Regions from separate parts of the Exiguobacterium sp. KKBO11 genome, predicted to be linked through region 1. Evidence: riboswitches for the same ligand, from Rfam matches in the RefSeq annotation. Region 1 holds a riboswitch; each other region holds the start of a gene.

What was found. Region 1 has a riboswitch for lysine ahead of AYO36_RS14960 (aspartate kinase). Riboswitches for the same ligand answer to the same signal wherever they lie in the genome.
Region 2: it holds a riboswitch for lysine, as region 1 does, so the genes downstream of both, AYO36_RS11410 (amino acid permease) here and AYO36_RS14960 (aspartate kinase) in region 1, are expected to answer to the same signal.
Region 3: it holds a riboswitch for lysine, as region 1 does, so the genes downstream of both, AYO36_RS13650 (Na+/H+ antiporter NhaC family protein) here and AYO36_RS14960 (aspartate kinase) in region 1, are expected to answer to the same signal.

Annotation. Positions count from the first base shown of each region.
Region 1 covers NZ_LUCU01000055.1:176,161-180,971, reverse strand. The annotation lists gene AYO36_RS14970 (argininosuccinate synthase) at 1-1,052, shown strand, start outside; gene argH (argininosuccinate lyase) at 1,049-2,419, shown strand; lysine riboswitch at 2,490-2,667, shown strand; gene AYO36_RS14960 (aspartate kinase) at 2,781-3,980, shown strand; gene AYO36_RS14955 (aspartate-semialdehyde dehydrogenase) at 3,994-4,811, shown strand, end outside.
Region 2 covers NZ_LUCU01000033.1:65,634-70,444, forward strand. The annotation lists gene AYO36_RS11395 (TetR/AcrR family transcriptional regulator) at 1-308, shown strand, start outside; gene AYO36_RS11400 (diguanylate cyclase) at 351-1,442, opposite strand; gene AYO36_RS11405 (MarR family winged helix-turn-helix transcriptional regulator) at 1,581-2,036, opposite strand; lysine riboswitch at 2,202-2,390, shown strand; gene AYO36_RS11410 (amino acid permease) at 2,522-4,003, shown strand; gene AYO36_RS11415 (solute:sodium symporter family transporter) at 4,548-4,811, shown strand, end outside.
Region 3 covers NZ_LUCU01000044.1:177,530-182,340, forward strand. The annotation lists gene AYO36_RS13635 (methyltransferase) at 1-319, opposite strand, end outside; gene AYO36_RS13640 (heme oxygenase) at 409-729, shown strand; gene AYO36_RS13645 (uracil-DNA glycosylase family protein) at 854-1,591, shown strand; lysine riboswitch at 1,684-1,862, shown strand; gene AYO36_RS13650 (Na+/H+ antiporter NhaC family protein) at 1,974-3,557, shown strand; gene htpG (molecular chaperone HtpG) at 3,623-4,811, opposite strand, start outside.

The DNA.
Region 1 (4,811 bases):
TCGGTGCAATCGAATCGATCGTCCTCGATGTAAAAGAAGAATTCGCACAAGACTTCGTCTTGCCGGCACTTCAATATGGCGCGCATTACGAAAATGCCTATCCGTTGATTTCAGCGCTTTCGCGTCCGTTGATCGCAGAAAAGCTCGTCGAAGTCGCGCATCAACATGGTGCAACGGCGGTCGCTCACGGATGTACCGGAAAAGGGAACGACCAAGTCCGGTTCGAAGTTTCGGTCGCAGCACTTGATCCATCACTCGAAGTCATCGCACCGGTTCGGGAATGGAAATGGTCACGGGAAGAAGAGATCGCCTATGCGAAAGAAAACAACGTGCCGATCCCGATCAACCTCGACAGCCCATACTCAATCGACATGAACCTCTGGGGACGGAGTAACGAGTGTGGCGTCCTAGAAAACCCTTGGACAGAGCCACCGCAAGACGCTTACGCGTTAACAGTAGCGCCAGAAGACGCACCGGATCAGGCAGAAGAAGTCATCATTGGCTTTGAAGCAGGTGTTCCGGTCTCGATCAACGGAACGACGTATCCACTGGCGAAACTGATCACGGAACTGAACATCATCGCTGGTGCACATGGGGTCGGACGGATCGACCACGTCGAGAACCGTCTCGTCGGTATCAAATCGCGGGAAGTCTATGAGTGTCCAGGCGCAACAGTGTTACTCAAAGCGCACGCTGCACTCGAGACGATTACATTGACGAAGGACGTCGCACATTTCAAACCACTTCTCAGCAAACAATACGCAGAAACGATCTATAACGGTCTCTTCCATGCACCATTGACGAAAGGCTTGAAAGCATTCCTGACGGCGACACAACAGGACGTCACAGGAGAAGTTCGCGTTAAACTGTTCAAAGGAAACGCAACCGTGACAGGTCGTCAGTCCGCTGTCTCACTCTACGATGAGAAACTTGCGACGTATACGAAAGAAGACGCGTTCGATCATGAAGCAGCAAAAGGCTTCATCAAATTACACGGACTTGCCGTTTCGACTCATGCGAGCGTACATCGTCAGGCGGGTGTAACGAAATGACCAAACTCTGGGGTGGACGTTTTACGGAAAGTGCTTCCGCTCAAGCGGAAGCCTTCGGAGCATCGATCACGTTCGATCAAAAATTAACGAGCGCCGATTTAAAAGGCAGTCTCGCACACGCGCAGATGCTATTTGAACAAGGGATCCTCGCTCAAGACGAGTGGACACAAATCGAGCAAGGACTGAAGCAACTGGAAACGACGTTAGCGGATCATGTGTATACGCTAGCAGATGAAGACATTCACATGAATCTCGAGCGTCTATTGACGGAACAGATTGGTCCGGTTGCAGGAAAACTGCATACGGCACGGAGCCGAAATGACCAGGTCGCAACGGATTTACATCTATGGATGGAACAACATGTTGAAGCGTTGACGACGGCATTACGCGAGCTCCAATCGGTTATCACGGAACAAGCTGAACAACATATCGAGACGGTCATGCCAGGTTATACGCATTTGCAACGGGCACAACCGATCTCGCTTGCGCATCACTTGCTCGCTTATTTCTGGATGTTCGAACGTGATGTCGAACGGTTGACGGATAATCAAAAGCGGATCCGAAAATCTCCGCTCGGGGCAGGCGCGCTCGCGGGGACGACATTCCCAATCGATCGTTTCCGTTCTGCCGAGTTGCTCGGTTTTGAGTCAATCTATCCGAACAGTCTCGACGCTGTCTCCGACCGCGATTTCGTCATCGAATACCTCGGGATCGCCTCGACCGTCATGATGCATCTCTCGCGTTTTTGTGAAGAAATCATCATCTGGGCATCGCAAGAATTTGGCTTCATCGAGTTGTCTGATGCTTTCTCGACAGGGTCGAGCATGATGCCACAGAAGAAAAATCCTGATTTCGCTGAATTGATTCGTGGGAAAACGGGGCGCGTCTACGGCAATCTGATGGGCTTCTTGACGACGATGAAGGCATTACCACTCGCTTACAACAAAGACATGCAAGAGGATAAGGAAGGGGTCTTTGATACAGCAGATACCGTTCTCCAATCCGTTCAAATCTTCACCGGAATGATTGAATCTGCGACGTTTAAGACCGAAGCGCTCAAGAAGGCGACAATGCAAGACTTCTCGAATGCAACGGAACTCGCTGACTACCTTGTAACGAAAGGCATACCGTTCCGGGAAGCGCATGAAATCGTCGGCAAAGCCGTCCTTTACTGTGTGCAGAACGGTTGTTTCCTGAAGGATTTGAACCTCGAGACGTATCAAACGTTCCATCCTGATATCACAGAAGACGTCTATCCGCTCCTCGATCCGGTTCAAGCAGTAGCACGCCGGACTAGCTACGGCGGGACAGGGTTTGCTGCCGTGTCGGAGCAACTCGAACTCGCGAAACAGCATCTTGCGAATTGACGAATTTTGAAAAAAAACAGTCAAATGACTGGATTTAACAAAAGATGTCTGCTATAACTGTAACTAACAACCGACAGATAGAGGCGCGGATGACATGAGTAGCATCATTCTTGAAGGCAAGCATGCCGAATGATGTGAAAGGGGAAGTCCGCCGAAGTGAACGAGAAGATGCTTCTTCTTGTTTGCTGGTACAACGGTTAAGATCCGTTGTACTGCCGAAACCGATGTTTCGGAGCGCTATCTTACGTAAAAGAACGAATGACTTTGTCTTCGTTTGTCCGATCGTGATAACGACGGGCCGTAGGAACGCTCCTACCGGCCCGTCGTTTTTTTTCTGTATCGGGACAAAGGAGATAGGATTGTGACAACTGTACTTAAATTTGGTGGAAGCTCGGTTGCGACTGTCGAACAGATTCAGTCTATTGCGAATTATTTGAAGAGTCGCGCAGCCGAAGGTGAAAAACTCGTCGTCGTCGTTTCGGCGATGGGCAAGATGACAGATTCTTTGATCGCTCAGGCGCAAGCCATCACGGATCGCCCCGAGCGAAGAGAACTCGATCGACTGCTTGCCATCGGAGAAGAACAGACGATTTCATTACTCAGCATCGCCCTCAACTCGCTCGGTGTCAAAGCGTTATCGCAAACAGGCGCTCAAGCAGGAATCAGCACGATGGGCGTGCATACGAAAAGTAAGATCAAACAGATCGATGGAGATCTGTTACGACAAAAACTCGAAACGTACGATGTCGTCATCGTCGCCGGATTCCAAGGTGTCAACGAACTCGGTGATGTCACGACGCTTGGACGGGGTGGGTCGGATACAACGGCAGTTGCCCTTGCGGCAGTCCTTGATAAACGGTGCGAAATTTATACCGATGTCGACGGTGTCTATACAGCTGATCCGCGAATCCATGCCGCCGCTCAACCGATTCCACATATCTCGTATGATGAGATGATGGAGATGAGCGCCCTCGGGTCGAAGGTCATGGAAATGCGAAGTGTCGAACTAGGAAAAAAATACGGCGTACACATCTTCGTCGGGAAAACACTTGAATCGAAAAGGGGAACATGGATCATGGAAGCGACGGAAACAATGGAACAAAAAGCGGTGACGAGTGTCAGTGTGACGAAGAACGTCTTGACGGTATCAATCAAACACGTACCGCAAACGAATGCAGCAGTAGCCGATATCTTCGAACTGTTATCCAATCGCCACGTCAACATCGACATGATCAGTCAAACGACGTTCGACAGTGACATTTTCTTATCGTTCTCATGTCCACTCGATGAGGAAGAGTTCCTCGATGAAGCATTGAAAGACATCATGGATCGCTTCACGACAGTCAAGGTCGATCGCCATAATCAACACGCGAAATTATCTGTCGTCGGAATCGGGATGCGGGATGCAACAGGTGTCGCTTCGAAATTGTTCGCAATCTTCCGAGCAGAGAACATTCCGTTCTATCAAGTTACGACTTCAGAAATCAGCATCTCATACACGATTGCACAAGCAGATATTGAACGGACGGTTGCAGCGATTGCAAACGCGTTCGAGTTATAAGGAGGAAAACAGGATGTATCATGTAGCAGTCATTGGAGCAACCGGCGCCGTCGGTCAAAAAATGTTACAAGTACTAGCCGAACTGGACTTCCCGGTCAGCCGCCTGTCCGCTTACGCTTCTGCTCGTTCAGCAGGGAACACGGTACAGTTCAAGGGAGAAGCCATCACGATCCAAGCGCTGACACCAAATATCACGGAAGACGGGATTGATGTCGCGTTGTTCGCGGCGGGCGGAACGATCAGTGAACAATATGCCCCGTTACTAGCTGAAAACGGAACACTCGTCGTTGATAATTCAAGTGCTTTCCGGATGCAGGAGACGATTCCGCTTGTCGTGCCAGAAGTCAATCCACAAGCGATTCAAGCGACGGACCGCTTGATCGCAAATCCGAACTGTTCGACGATTCAATCCGTCGTAGCCTTAGCACCGCTCCAGTCACTGGGATTCGAGCGTGTCAACTATACGACGTATCAGGCCGTATCCGGTTCTGGTCAAAAAGGAATCGAGGATCTGGCACGTGGAGCACGCGGAGAAGAGCCCGTCAATTATCCGCATCCGATTCACGATAACATCTTGCCACATATCGATGTGTTCCTTGAGAACGGCTATACGAAAGAAGAGCAGAAGATGATTGACGAAACACGGAAAATCTTCAATCTTCCAGCACTACCAGTCAGTGCGACATGTGTGCGTGTTCCAGTCACGAATTCTCACTCGGTTGCGATCAACGTCACGTTTACGCAGCCGACGACGGTTGCAGCGATCCGTGAAGCACTTGAAGGCGCACCGGGCGTCGTCCTCATCGATGATGTCGCGAATACGCGTTATCC
Region 2 (4,811 bases), on a different contig from region 1:
TCGAAGAAAATGAATTATTCTATCAAACGATGCTCGTTCAAGGACCGATCAAAACGTTCATCTCCCGTTTTCTCGATACATTGAAAGATAACTATCGTCTTGTGTTTCGACCGCAAATCACAGAAGAAGCTACGTTCGTCGATCGGGACTTATTATTGAACTATGTCATTGGTGGACAGTTGGGATTGTTGATTTCTTGGTTACGAAACGGTCGACCGTATTCATCAGAGTATATGGCAGAACAATTAAGTCGGATGATCGTCTTTGGAACGGTTGAGAGTATCGGTTTTCCTAAAGAGACGGAATGAGGACGTAAAAAAGACACTTCCCTGCGGAAGTGTCCAATCAGTTTAAGCCTGTCGGAATGCGAGTTCTTTCGTATAGATCGTACTCCGATTCCGTCCACTTTCTTTTGAATAATACAACGCTTTATCTGCCTGTTGTAATGCTTCAAGTGACGTATGCGAACCACTGGAATGTGAAATCCCAAGTGAGATCGTAATTTGTAGATCAGGTACATCTGCTGTCGGGAACAGGTTACGTGCGACCGTCAGCCGAGCTAGTTCTGCTATTTTTTGCGCTTCTTTCGCCGAAGTACTTGGTAAGATGATTAAAAATTCTTCACCACCGTACCGTCCGACGAGGTCGTCTGGACGCGTCAAGGAAGCGAGAGTCATGCCGAGTTGGCGTAACACATCATCGCCCGCATCATGACCATATGTATCATTGACATGCTTAAAGAAATCGATATCGATGAGCACAAGTGAATAGCCTTGATCGGTCGAACCGACAAGCGATAGCGAGTCATCCAGACGACGGCGATTGGCGAGCCCTGTCAAAGCATCCGTCATGGCGAGTTTCTGCTGATACTGGATGTTTTCGAAGTGACGGCGTAATTCCGTCAGTAATCGAAAGGCAACAAAGCCAGCTAATAAATTAAAGAAGACGTACGCAATCGAGATTTTAAAGAATGTCGACCAGCTGTGCGTCAAGATGTAGATGGCGGGTAACGAATAGAGAATACCGACCAACACCATAAGTTGAAAATGACGCATCGAGACATGGACGAATCGACGAATGATCCCAATCGTCGTGATGAATAAGACGATGATCAGCGTAGATAAATAAAATCCTTCCATTTGATCAACTGGTGTTAAAAAGTAACGTGTCCCGATGATCATTGCTCCTGCAACGATGGCGCTTGGGAAACCACCGAACAGCATGGCGATCGCGACGGGAACGATACGTAAATCAACACGGGCGACATCGATTTGGATCCCATTGAACATTAATAAGACCGCAATCAGACCAGAGACTGCTCCGAGTATAAGTCGAATGCTCCATTTGGAGTTCAATGAAATACGCGGTTGATTCCGAAACGGTAAGAACAAGAGAGTAATCGTTGTGAACAGTAGACAAAAGTTAATGATGAATTGATTCATGATGGACAACAAATCCTCCCAACTCCCCCAGCTAACAGATTTCCATATATATACTTCCAGTATACTCAAGTAGATAACGGTTAGACAGAGGGAAATCTTTAGACCAAAATAGAAAAAACGGTAGAAAATCTACCGTTTTTAAGAAGATGAAGTAAGGGTATCCTCATCCATCGTCTGTAAAATTTTATCAAAGACATGAACCATCGTTTCGAGCTCTTCTTCCGTCAATGTACCGAAGCGGTCTTGTAAATAGTTTTTCCGGACGATTTCGAGATCCCGAAATGCACGTTCCCCGTCCTCCGTCAAAGCGAGTACGATTGAACGACGATCTTCCGTCGAACGTGTCCGTGTGACATATCCTTGTTTATACAGCTTATCCGTCAAAGCAGTGACTTGACTCGTCGCGAGCTCAAATTGTTCCGCAAGAAGCGTCGGGCGCTGAGGACCATTTTCTGAAAGGCTTCGTAAGATGAAAAACTCACTCCGGGTCGCCGTTCCTTCAAATAGCCGGTTAAGTTCACGTCGCAGGGTACGAAGAATGACACGCATTTGTTCCTCGAGTCGATAAGTTAGCAAATCACGTTCCTGTGGCATGCAAGCAGCATCCTTTCTCTCAGTGGACTTCTACCATTTAGTGTACTAAACATATCGGATTTTTACCATCGACTACCCCAGATTCGAAAAAGGCAATTGACAATTTTGTGGCGTTTTGTGTAATATGGCGTAGTAATAACTAACTTAATTCAGTTCTCACTCAACCAGTGGGATGGAGGTTGCAGTTCTTAAGAGTACGGTTACGGATGTCGTCAAGCGACAGATGAGGTGACCTGAAAGGAAGAATTGCCGAAATCAATCATCGCTTTGAAGATGATCGATTGGGATTAGATCAAATAGGTCTAATACTGTCACAAGTCGGGTATCACCTACTTGTGGAGAGCTATCTTTCACGACGGTAGAATGAGGCGCATCCATTTTATTATGTTGCGTTCTCATCTTCCATCTGGAAGATGAGGGCGCTTTTTGTTTTTTCATTCAAAAAGTGTCCTCTCAAAAATTTATTAAAGAGAGAAGCGAACGAAATGAACAATCTAGATGTGAAACAAACAACAGATTCGACAGCAGAAGGATTAAAACGTGGATTACAAGCCCGTCATATGTCAATGATCGCCATCGGTGGAGCGATCGGAACAGGACTCTTCATTGCGTCCGGTGCTTCCGTCGCAGCAGCAGGACCAGGTGGGGCGCTCCTATCGTATGCAATCGTTGGTCTGATGGTCTACTTCCTCATGACAAGTCTTGGTGAAATGGCAGCGTATATGCCGGTCGCTGGATCCTTCTCGACCTATGGAACGAAATTCGTCGATCCATCATTCGGCTTTGCGCTCGGCTGGAACTACTGGTACAACTGGGCAGTCACGATCGCAGTCGAGCTCGTCGCAGCACAAATCGTCATGACATATTGGTTCCCGGATGTTCCTGGATTTTATTTCAGTGCCTTGTTCCTCTTACTCATGATTGGCTTGAACTACTTCTCCGTTAAGGGATTCGGGGAAGCGGAGTATTGGTTTGCGATGATTAAAGTCGTTACCGTCATCGTCTTCTTAGTCGTCGGTGTTGCGATGATTTTTGGTGTCTTTACATCAGAGCCACCGGTTGGCTTTAAAAACTTTGCACTTGGCGATGCACCGTTCGTCGGTGGGATTCCTGCCGTCATCGGTATCATTCTCGTTGCCGGATTCAGTTTTCAAGGTACAGAACTGGTCGGGATTGCCGCGGGTGAGTCGGAAGATCCGAAAAAGAATGTTCCAAAAGCAGTCAAACAAGTCTTCTGGCGCATCTTGCTTTTCTACGTCTTCGCGATTTTCGTCATCGGAATGCTCATTCCGTATACGAGTCCGAACTTGGTTTCCAATGACATTACGGACGTAGCGGTTAGTCCGTTTACGCTTGTCTTTGAAAAAGCGGGTCTTGCCTTCTCAGCAGCACTCATGAACGCCGTCATCTTGACGTCTGTTCTATCTGCCGGAAACTCAGGTATGTATGCTTCGACTCGGATGCTTTATACGCTTGCTCGCCAAGGGGATGCACCGAAGTTGTTCGCGAAAGTATCGAAAAACGGTGTACCGCGTAACGCTTTGCTCGCAACAGGAGCAATCGGTGCACTCTGTTTCTTGACGTCGATGTTTGGTGGACAAGTCTACTTGTGGTTACTCAATGCTTCGGGGATGACAGGCTTCATCGCATGGCTCGGGATTGCAATCAGTCACTATCGTTTCCGTAAAGGATTCCTTGCACAAGGTCACTCGTTGAAAGACTTACCATATGTTGCACCAGCGTTCCCGTTTGGTCCGCTGTTCGCATTCGGTCTTTGTTTCCTCGTCATCGTTGGTCAAAACTACGCAGCATTCCTTGCGGATCAAATCGATTGGGTCGGAATTGCCGCAACGTATGTTGGTATTCCATTATTCCTTGCCTTCTGGTTAGGACATAAATTCAAAAATCGAACGTCGATCGTTCGTTATGACGAGATGGACTTCCCGGAACATCCACGTCAATCATAATGTGTGAACCACCTTCTATAAATGAAGGTGATTGAGATTGAAGACAAAGTGCAATTTTTCTCTGATGAGTCTGATGAGAAAGATTGCGCTTTTTTGTTCGTTTCGAATCGTTTTTCCAGGGACAAGCATCGCTTCGCTGCAGGGTCGCTCTTGCTTGTTATTCCCTAGGAAGCGATTTCGAGTGAACAAAACGCTTCTCTGATTCTCCTGACGGTATAAAAAAGAATGACACGTTACACGCCACTCCTACAGGAAAAAGCGCAATTTTGCGCTTTCAGAGACAAACAAGACCCGTTTTCCTGCTCGACTGGAGCGGGAAAACTGGCTTGTGTCTCGTATGAGGAAAGGGCGTGAAAAGACGCGTCATTCTTTTTTTGAGTCAGTCCATTTTCTGCAATCGGAACCACCTTCTATAAATGAAGGAGGTTTTTTATTCCCTTAAATGAAAACGTTCTCTAAAATATAGTTTTGAAAAAGTATAAAAAAGGAATCAATGAATAAGTATTCAAAAATAGAAATATGAATAAAGAATAGGGGGAGACGCATGACTACATCTGAATTATTTTTCACATTAGGTTCTGCAGCGTTTTTCATGTTGCTCGTTGCTTACATATCCTACCGATTGACGCGTGGGAAAACACAAGGCGTCGATGAATACTTCTTAGCGGGACGAGGGCTAAGTGGCGTTTTCATTGCCGGATCGCTACTGCTGACGAATTTGTCGGCAGAACAGTTGATTGGACTAAATGGACAATCCTTCATGGGAAACATGTCGAGTATGGCGTGGGAAGTCACGGCGGGATTTGCT
Region 3 (4,811 bases), on a different contig from region 1:
GCAAACTTCCGGAACGCCGCTTCCGTCGACTTTGGTAGTTCGCCATATTCCGAAGTGCGTCCTCGTAAAATTGTCCGTTCATCTCGATTCCGATGACGGAACAGTCAAAACGATCGTGTAAGTAAAAGTTTAAACGCCCTTTCCCACACCCGAAATCGATGACAATATCCTCTTTTTGAAACGGATAGGTTTCGCATAATTCGCTGAGTGCCGCATAAGGCGTCGGTTCATAGCGATTGTAGTGACTAAACACACCATAAAGGTGTTGCATCTCAATGGTCTCAATTCGTAATCGTTGATCATATTCCTGTTCATTCATCGTCTTTTGTTCCTTCTTTCCGGCATTCTTTCCCTCATCGTACTATACTGAAGAAGTACGTTACTCGTTTTTTGAAAGGGGATTTTATGATGATCGTCGTTACGAACCGGATTAAAGTCAAAAAAGGGATGGCTGCAGCTCTCGCTCCTCGTTTTACACGTCCAAGTGGACTTGATACGATGGACGGATTCATCCGTGTTGAGGTCTTATTGACGCAAAACATCGAAGAACACGATGAAATGAACGTCAACATGCACTGGGAAGATATGAAGAGTTTTCAAGCGTGGCGGGAGAGTGACGATTTCAAAGCGTCACATAGTCGACCTGCGAGTAGTGAGGCAGGAGAATCGCCAATGCTCGGCAGCGAGATTCTGACATATGAAGTCGCTTCGGTCAAAGAACGCGCATGATGCACGAAAAGGACTCGTATCGAGTCCTTTTTTATATACCTATACACAAATAGTGAAAGGGTCGAATTGTCACAAATGGTATTATTTGTTATCATAGTGCCATTACAGAGAGAGAGGGTCCTTCATGAATTCATTAACTATATTTGAACAAGCCATTCGTAGCTTACCTGACGATCGTACGTTACGACGTGATGAATTATGGACGGACGATTTTTTATTGCAACAGGAGAACGAGCTGACCGTCTATTACTCTCCGATTGGCGAATATGTCAATACTGAAGCAAAAGTCGTCATCATCGGGATCACACCAGGTTTTGAACAGATGCGAATCGCTTTCGAAGAAGCGACGGATGCCCTCCATCATGGTGTTTCATTAGAAGAGACGGCACGCCTCGTCAAATATACAGCAAGCTTTGCTGGAACGATGCGACGTAATCTCGTCCAGATGCTTGATACACTCGAGCTTCCAGCATTGCTCGGAATCGAGACGACGGCTAGCTTATTTCATCAACATCAGAAATTATTGCATCCAACGTCACTGTTAAAGCAACCCGTCTTTTATCGCGAAAAGAATTACTCGGGTCATCAACCGAAGATCAATCGTAGCCCTTTATTAAGGCACTACGCGGAAGAACACTTCGTCGCTGAGATCAATCAGTTACAAAAACCAGCGTTATTGCTTCCGCTCGGTCGGGTCGTCGAGACGCAAGTCCGTGGATTGATTCATGATGGACGAATCGAACAGCATCAGCTTCTTTCCGGATTCCCCCACCCATCTGGCGCGAACGGTCATCGAAAAAAACAATTCGAGGAAAACCAAGCCTATTTGATGAAACAGCTCATTCAATATTTTGCTGAATAAACAACTTTATCTTAAATTATCAGAATATATGGTTGAATCGCTTCTGAAATACATGATAAAGTGTCCATAAGAACAGAATATGACTATTCTATCGATGAGGTAGAGGCGCGATTTCAATCAGTACTTGGTCCGAGGATGACAACGAAGACGACTACAGGAAAGGTGACATCGCCGAAATGACAGTATGTGTCGAGCATATCGTCGTTGGTCGATTCGGGAAACACCCGATCGATTGCCATACATAACAATTGTATGGAGCGCTCCAATTCGGCTAAGAAAGACGCATCCAGCGAGGGTGTCGGCTTTGTTGCCGGTGCCCTTGCTTTTTTTGTGCCGCGGGGTCTCATCTTTAAGCCATTTATTAAAGAGGAGGATATTTTTCATGGTCAACTATTCAGATTCCATTATTGCCCTTGTACCTGCTTTACTAGCTATCTTATTAGCCATTTTTACCCGAAAGGTCGTTCTTTCGTTAGGTGTCGGCATTCTCGTCGGTGCCCTGTTACTTCACCGTTTTAACCCGATCGATACGGTAACCTATCTCGGCAAGAACATCTTCAGCCTCTTTTGGGCGGACGGTGCCTTAAACGAGTGGAACGTCTTATTACTTGTTTTCTTGTTATTGCTCGGCGTCCTTTCCACATTGATTCAGACATCAGGTGGCGCTCGCGCTTTCGGTGAATGGGCTTCTACGCACGTCAAGACAGCGCGTGGTGCACGCTTAGTTGCCTTCGGACTCGGTATCCTAATTTTCATCGATGATTACTTCAATAGTCTCGCTGTCGGCAACGTCAGTCGTCCGTTAACGGATCGCCGTGGTGTCTCACGTGCGAAGCTTGCCTATTTGATTGACTCAACAGCTGCGCCTGTTTGTGTCATCAGTCCGCTTTCGAGTTGGGGCGCATTCATCATCTCTATCATCGCCGGTATCTTAACGACGCACTCGATTACGGATTACTCAGCGTTTAGTGCCTTTATGATGATCGTTCCAATGAACTTCTATGCGATTTTCGCATTACTTTTAACACTTTACATCGCTTACTCTGGCGTCTCTGTTGGACCGATGAAACAGCATGAACGCCGTGCCGCGAATGGTGAACTTTTTGATGCGTCAAAAGGAACACCGATGGGAATGGCAAAAGAGGTCAACGAACATACGAACGGAAAAGTTCGGGATCTCGTCGTTCCGATCGTCGTTCTCGTCATTGCTACGATCAGTGCGTTACTCGGAACAGGTGCTCAGGCACTTGCAGCCGACAACCGCCCGTTTACTTTAATCGGTGCATTTGAGGCAACGGACGTCACCCGTTCCCTCGTCACAGGTGTCGTCATTAGTTTGATCGTTGCCTTCCTGATGCTTATCGGTCGGAAAATTCCGGGCCGCGATTACCGTGCAAGTATTGTCGCTGGTATGCGTTCGATGTGGCCAGCAGTCGTGATTCTGTTATTCGCTTGGACGATCATCGCTGTCATCGGTGATATGAAAACCGGTGACTATCTCGCGAGCTTCGTCAGCAACTCGATTTCTGCTTCGTACTTGCCATTCTTATTATTCTTGATTGCCGGCTTGATGGCATTCTCAACAGGAACAAGTTGGGGCACATTCGGAATCATGTTGCCAATCGGTGCGGATCTCGTCATGGCTGTTGATGCCTCACTCTTGTTACCGACGCTTGCTGCTGTTCTTGCTGGATCTGTCTTCGGTGACCATTGTTCACCGATTTCCGATACGACAATCCTAAGTTCGACAGGGGCTGGATCCCATCACATCGATCACGTTGCGACACAGTTACCGTATGCGCTAGTCGGTGCTGTTACTGCGGCAGTCGGTTATTTAGTCATCGGTTTCACCGAGTCTTCAGTCTTCGGTTTCATCGGAGCCTTAGTTACATTCGTACTCTTTGTCGTCGTTTTGAACGTTCTCTCAAAAAAAGGTGAAACTGCTTCTGATTTACAAACAGATTAATGTAACACTGTACGAGAAAAGGCATTGGATGCGCGCATCCAATGCCTTTTTTACATCTATTCGTTTCATACCATCAATAAACACACATCATTCGCGAACGCTACTGGATCCTCGAGTGGAAGCCCTTCGACAAGCAATGCTTGTTGATACATCAGTTTTGTATAGCGCTCGAACTTCGAACGATCGTTTTGATATGCCGTTTCAAGAGAGTGGAACACTGCGTGTGACGGATTCAATTCAAGAATCTTGACCGCTTCTACCCCTTCGTTATTCGGCATCGCCTTCAGGATTTTCTCCATCTCGATCGAGACGGCGCCGTCCGTCGCAAAACAGACGGGATGCGATTTGAGACGCGTTGAGGCTTTGACTTCCTTGACTTGTCCACTTAGCACTTCCTGCATAGCTTGGAACATCTCTGCTTGTGCGTCCGTCGTCTCCGCTTCTGCTGCTTCAATCCCTAAATCGCTGCTTGTGACCGACTTGAACGTCTTCTCGTTATACGTCACGAGCATCTGAATCGCGAACTCATCGATCTCTTCCGTGAAGTACAAGATATCATACCCTTTATCACGAACGAGCTCGGATTGTGGTAATTTATCCAGACGATTCGTACTCTCACCAGCAGCGTAATAGATATGTGCCTGATCTTCCGGCATCGCTGCGACGTATTCTGCGAGTGTGATCAACTTCTTCTCCTTGGCTGAGTAGAAGAGGACGAGGTCCTGCACCTGTTCTTTATGCATGCCGTAATCATTATACATACCGAACTTCAGCTGACGTCCGAACGCTTGATAGAACGTTTCGTACTTCGTACGATCCTCGCGCAGAAGTGCTTCGAGTTGTGTCTTGATCTTACTTTGGATGTTTTTCGCGATCAATTTCAATTGACGATCGTGCTGCAGTAACTCACGCGAGATGTTGAGCGATAAGTCTTCCGAGTCGACCATCCCTTTGACGAAACTGAAGTGATCCGGCAACAAGTCGCTGCATTTTTCCATGATCAAGACACCGTTGGCATAGAGTTCAAGACCCTTTTCAAATTCCTTCGAATAATAATCGTACGGCGCTTGCTCCGGAATGAATAAGATCGATTGATAACGAACAGCGCCGTCGACACTGATATGAATGTGTTTCGCTGGTGTGTCGAAACCATAACGCTTCTCTTGGTAGAAGTTCTTATAGTCCTCGTCTGTCAATTCCCGTTTGTTCTTCCGCCAGATCGGCACCATGCTGTTGATCGTCTTGACGACTTCG